2 regions of the Bacillus sp. LL01 genome follow, and region 1 is predicted to be linked to the other one. Evidence: riboswitches for the same ligand, from Rfam matches in the RefSeq annotation. Region 1 holds a riboswitch; the other holds the start of a gene.
The links. Region 1 has a riboswitch for cobalamin ahead of AB685_RS16435 (ABC transporter substrate-binding protein). Riboswitches for the same ligand answer to the same signal wherever they lie in the genome.
Positions count from the first base shown of each region.

Region 1 (3,185 bases):
TGAATCTTAATCATTCGCCTTCCCCTTCCCAATCCTTTCTCTGACCAAAAGAACGGCAAAAACCGGCGCTCCAATCAAAGCGGTAATGACACCGATCGGCAGTTCCTTCGGTGCAATGATGGTCCGTGCCATCAGGTCTGCCAACACAAGAAAGCCTCCTCCGATCAACATCGACAACGGAAGAACATGGCGATGATTCGGTCCGGTCAACAGTCGTACCAAATGTGGGATTACCAGCCCGACAAACCCGATAGATCCCGACACCGCAACCGCTGATCCGGTCAAAAGGGAGGCCCCGAACAGGATCAATGTTTTCCCACGCTTCACATTCACTCCGATGTGATCTGCCGCCTCTTCCCCAAGCGCCATGGCATTCAGCTCACGAAAATGCATGAACAAAAAGAGCGAACCTGCAATCATAAACGGAAAGATAAGCTGCACATGGCTCCAGCCTCTCATACCCACGCTTCCGTACAGCCAATAGATGATTTGTGTCATCGACTCCTTGTCACCAAGTGCGATAATCAGTGAAATGATGGAACCGATAAAGGCGCTGATAATGATCCCTGCCAAGATAATCGTTTCTATCGCCAACCCGCGGTTACTCAACCTTACCAGGCCAAATACAAGCAAAAGGGACAACAGGCCACTGATAATCGCGACAACCGGCAGCGTGAAGCTACCCAGCCCGATAATCGTTATGTTGAAAAATAATACAGCCACCGCTCCCAGTGCTGCACCCGAAGAAACCCCGATCGTGTATGGGTCTGCCAGTGGATTCCTAAGCAGCCCCTGAAAAGCAGCACCAGCGAGCGCAAGTGATGCCCCGACTAACATCGCGAGAAGGACACGCGGAAACCGGATATTCCAGATGATCATTTCCTCATTCTTCGGAACGTCCACAATCCAGCCGAACCCAATGGCATTTTCAGATAAAATATGTAAGATGGACGGTATCGGGATCGAAACACTACTGTTCAATAAACCAAGGAGGGCTGTACCAAGTACAAACCCTCCGCTTCCGATATACAGCCAAAAGACCCGATTACTCAAAGATCTCCGGATAGATAAGTTTCGCAAGAGTCTCCACCCCTTCAATAAGACGGGGTCCCGGTCTTGTTACTGTATCACTGTCCACATCATGCACTTCTCCATCTTTGATGGCAGGAACCTCCGCCCAACCGGAACGGGCCATCACTCCCTCTTTCGGATTGTCCACATAATAGCCATAAGTGGTGATGATCACATCGGGATTCAGCTGAACAATTTCCTCTTCCGTCAGCTTCACCCAGCCCTCCTGATCACCTGCAGCATTTTCCGCTTGAATGGATTCGAGCATTTCATTCATGAACGTCCCTTGCCCTGTTGTGAAAATATCCGGAGCAGGAGAAACCTCCACCCAAACCTTTTTCTTTTCCGTTACTTCCTTCGCTTTCTCTTCCACCGCAGCAAGGCGGTCCTTCATGTCGACTATTAAGCTTTGAGCCTCTGCAGTTTTTCCTGTTGCTTTGCCCATCAGTTCCATCGTTTCATATACATCAGCGAACGATGATTCGCTGCCAATAACAATCACAGTAATTCCCGCTTCCTCATACTGTTTGAGGATATTCTCATGGTTCTGCTGATGATAATCCGTAACGAAAATCACATCAGGCATTAAGGTCAAGATGAGTTCCACATTCATATCCTGCGCCCCTACCTTTTCTACGTCAGCTGTTTCAACAGGATAGTTGCAATAATCGGAAACCCCTACCATCTTGTCTCCCAAGCCAAGCGCATAAGCAATTTCGGTGTTACTTGGCTGCATGGAAATAATGCTTTCCGGCTCTTCTTCTATTGTGATTTCCTTGCCCGAATCGTCCGTTATTGTGACAGGGAAGGCTCTTTCCTGTTGTTGTTCTTCACCAGTTGTAGTTTTATTCGTGTTCCCATTTTCTACGTTTCCATTCGTTTCCTCTGAGGTCGCGCCACAGCCTGCCAATATTCCTAAAATCAGGACCAGAACAAGACCGAAAACTCCCCACTTCTGCTTTAAATGCTTCATTATTTTTTCCCCTTTAAATTTTTTTAAAATAAAAAAACGCCATCCTAAAGGAAAGCGTTGAACGTCAAAAAGCACCTATGTATCCGCGTTATGGCTAGATTGTTAGACATCATCTATCAAACATGGAAACTCTGCACTTCAAACATCCTTTTCCTCGAAGGAGCTTAAATAACAAGATAGGCAGGTCTCCTGACTTACGCTTAACTGGTCAGCTGCGCCTTCCCATGCACCTTTATCGTGCACAGTGGACTCCAGCAGCTTTCCTAAACGCTTACAGTGGCGGGACCGTGTTGGACTTGCACCAACTTCCCTTTTCACCCTTCCTGCACGAGTCATACTCTAAACAAGAAAGGAACCTATTTGTCGTAATATTTGTTTTTTTATTCTTTCGTTATTATAAAATAACTTCCTGGAGTTGTAAATTTTATTCTACTAAACTTTCTCTGCTACCCCTGCCGACTTGAAAGTGGCCATTTCTTTTGTGATGTTCGCAGCCGCTTGGAGAACCGGGAATGCCAAGGCGGCACCGGTCCCTTCCCCAAGTCGCAGTCCGAGATTCAGTATTGGCATTCTTTCTAAAAGTTTAATGGCATGCTGATGCCCCGCCTCTTGGGACTGATGGCCAATAAAAAGATAGCCTTTCACTTCATTGTGCAGCTTTACTGCCAGAAGTGCAGCGATAGTACTGATAAAGCCGTCGATGAGAACCGGGATTTTTCTTTCTGCGGCTGTTAAGATGGCACCGATCATCCCTGCTATTTCAAGGCCGCCTAATTTAGACAAGACATCGATTGGATCAGCGGAGTCTGGTTTGCGGTTGCCGATCGCTTGACTGATGACCTGCTGTTTTATTTTCACCTGCTCTGAAGATATCCCTGTCCCGAAGCCGACCCCTTGAGCTGCACCCAAGCCGCTTAATGCTGCCAATACGGCACTGCTGCTCGTTGTGTTTCCGATTCCCATTTCCCCGACAATCAGACACTTAGCACCGTCATTTAATACTTTTGTTGCGATGTCTCTTCCAGCGTCGATCGCCTGGAGTGCCTGACTTCGAGTCATTGCATCCTCCTTCAGGAAATTGCCGGTCCCATGGCGAACTTTATTAACATGTAGCCCTTCTCTATTTACATCGCTCACCACA
Region 1 is NZ_LFEL01000005.1:281,711-284,895, forward strand. Features, by position in the region: gene AB685_RS16425 (adenosylcobinamide amidohydrolase) at 1-14, opposite strand, end outside; gene AB685_RS16430 (iron ABC transporter permease) at 7-1,080, opposite strand; gene AB685_RS16435 (ABC transporter substrate-binding protein) at 1,046-2,044, opposite strand; cobalamin riboswitch at 2,206-2,419, opposite strand; gene cobT (nicotinate-nucleotide--dimethylbenzimidazole phosphoribosyltransferase) at 2,477-3,185, opposite strand, start outside.

Region 2 (3,185 bases), on a different contig from region 1:
GCCGGCACCTTTTACCTCATCAAAGGAATCCTCCAGGGAATATCCCATCGTACTTCTGACTTCATGGGGATCGAATAGATACCAGTCGCCCCTTTTCTCTACCTGCTCCATAAAAATGTCGGGTATACATACTCCGTTAAATAGGTCATGTGTGCGCATGCGTTCATCGCCATTATTCAGTTTGCTGTCGAGGAATGAAAAGATGTCCTTATGCCATACATCAAGATAGACCGATATGGCTCCTTTCCGCTGGCCGAGTTGGTCCACACTGACTGCGGTATTGTTCAACTGTTTCATCCATGGAATGACGCCACTAGATACTCCTTTAAAGCCACGGATATCACTGCCACGGCTTCGGATTTTACCAAGGTACACTCCAATTCCTCCGCCGGACTTGGAAAGGTTTGCGATATCCGTATTGCTGTCATATATTCCTTGTAAACTATCATCCACCGTATCAATGAAACAGCTGGAAAGCTGACCATATGTTTTACCTGCATTGGCAAAGGTGGGGGTGGCAACGGTCATATATAAATTGCTCAATGCCCAGTATGCCTCTTTCACATACTGTAGTCTGTTAGTCTGTTCCTTTCTCATCAGTGTCATGGCGATGATCATGAACCGTTCTTGTGGAAGCTCCCAAAGCTGCTTGCTATGATCACGTGTTAAATACCGATCTGAGAGAGTCTTTAGTCCGATATAGGTGAAAAGATGATCTCGTTTGGGTTGAAGGACAGACTCCAATTGCTGTATCTCATTTAAACTGTAAGACTCTAGAAGCTGGGAATGATAGATTCCTTGTTCGGTCAATGCTTCTATTAATTGATACAGGTTGGTATATGGGTTGACAGTTTTCCTGATGTGGCAGACATCCTGTTGAAGTTTATGAGCAAGGAGTCTGGAGGCTACGTAAGTCCAATCCGGCTCATTTTCCGTCAGATGATTGAGCGCATCCAAGATTAATTGATTGTAAAGCTCCTGTACTTGATTAAGTGGCAGGAGCTTGTCGATAAGCTTCTCCGCTTTTTGTAAAAACGCATCCGCATCAAGGGATGGGAACTGTAGTAATGTCGAGTCTAGCAATGCTTGAAAGTTCTGCAAGGATGGCCGTTTTTCTTTGTAATGTATTTCAGTATGTATGGTCATATTTTTCCACTCCATTTCGTTTGAAAGATTGGGCAAGTTTCGTTGAAAATTTTGTTATGGGCAAGGCGAAAATGCCGAAAAAAAATCCACTCAGGTAGCTGAGTGGATCAAACGATCATAGAATGGTAAAAAGGAGAAGGGGGCGGCATCCTGTCAACTGGATGTTGAAATCGGATATATCTGCCTTCTACCAGGTTCTATGGATCGTTTCATCTTCTCAACTCCCGAAGAAAGTGAAACTATAATCGCTAAAGGCAGGTCTCCTGACTCGTGCTTCTTCCTATCTTGATCCTTCCCATATAAGAGCCGTTAAGCCTGCTTAGACAGTGGATTATCAAGAACGTCTGCACTTACAGTTGCGGGAACAGTTCCGGAATTTCACCGGATTCCCTATTAAGTCTACTAAAAGACACCTTTACCGCATTATGGACATTTTTACTGTATATAGATGTTTGAATGTGATTTTTATACAATATATAGTGTTATTCGTGAATGATAGTATTATCATAAATGAAACATACACAAATGGCAAGACATTTAATTGGAAGGATTTCTAGAGAAATTTATGGATTGCGGGGGTTTCGACATGAAGTGAAAAATTCCTGCCGGGGTCTGACCCCGGCAGGAATTTTTTATTGTTCTTGCAATACTTGTTCGATGGATCCGCCGATGTGAATGTCACGGAGTACAAGACCTGAGTTGATGAATTGTATGCTTAGTTCCGGACGTAGTCCTGTAATGATTGGTGTGATGCCGATCAGTTTTAATGCGCGAAGGAGGAGTTCCATCGTGTGAAGGACCGTTTCGTCAAGCCGGTAGACACCGGAGAAATCGATGATCAGTTTAGAAATGGATAGGTTTTTGCTCTTTTCCAATGTTTCTTCTATAAGGATCCCTGCACGCACCTCGTCAATCTCCCCAACAAGTGGCAGGACTGCCATACCTTGCAGTAGCGGTACAATAGGAATGGAAAGGCGGATCAGGGAAGCTCTGGATTCAAGCAATTTCTGTTCCGTTGCAAAAGAAAATGCTTGGCTGAATCCATAAACGATTATATTGAATAATTCATCGATTAGAATGAAAATCTCCGTAATCTGTTTCATGTGATATCCTTCTGCTAATGCTTCACGTTCGATGAATGACCATAGACATCTTTTATATAAGGTCATATTTGAAAGGGTGTTCTCTAAAGAGCCGCCAGCTTTGACGGACATGTAGCCTATTGATTCTCCCCAATCTTTCGCTCGATCTAGGATGCATTTTTCAGTATCGAGAACGTATTCTCCCAGAAACTGAAGGAGGTTACGAAAGATTTCCTTAATCTTTTCTTCTGTTTCTATGTCCCGATATTCTGCTACGTCTGGATAAGTATTCTGGATTTCAGATAAAATGTTTGCTGCAACTTCATGCTGTGAATCTATCAATTTATTTCCTATCAATGTATGTGCTGTCATTGTCGACGAATCCTTTCTTCAAACAATTATATTTACTATCTATTTTAATGAAAAATGAAAAAGAAGTATATCTTTTATTGGATTAAACTAAGAAGGAAGCAGTATTTTTGGCTATTAGGGCGCAGAAGAGGTATAATTTCTAAATATTGAATGGATAGGAGTGTTATGATGGAGAGAATTCAGATAGGTAAAGATGTGTCACTTTCGAGAATCGTTCACGGGATGTGGAGATTGAATGATTGGGGATACAGCAAGGAAGAGACATTGAATTTCATTGAAAGCTGTTTGTATATGGGCATTACATCTTTTGACCATGCTGATATTTACGGGGATTACACAGTGGAAGAACAGTTTGGCGACGCACTTGCGCTGAAGCCTTCCTTAAGAGACCAGTTAGAGCTGGTAACAAAATGTGGAATCAAGTTGATTTCGTCGAATAGACCTGAGCATGGAATTAAATATTATGATACCAGCAGGGAGCATATCATCCAATCAGTGGAACAATCTTTAAGGAACTTCCAGACAGAGTACATAGATGTATTATTGATACATAGACCAGATCCCATGATGGATCCAAGTGAAGTG
Region 2 is NZ_LFEL01000004.1:347,518-350,702, reverse strand. Features, by position in the region: gene AB685_RS14205 (ribonucleoside-diphosphate reductase subunit alpha) at 1-1,146, opposite strand, end outside; cobalamin riboswitch at 1,382-1,578, opposite strand; gene AB685_RS14200 (STAS domain-containing protein) at 1,779-2,600, opposite strand; gene AB685_RS14195 (aldo/keto reductase) at 2,769-3,185, shown strand, end outside.
Region 2: it holds a riboswitch for cobalamin, as region 1 does, so the genes downstream of both, AB685_RS14205 (ribonucleoside-diphosphate reductase subunit alpha) here and AB685_RS16435 (ABC transporter substrate-binding protein) in region 1, are expected to answer to the same signal.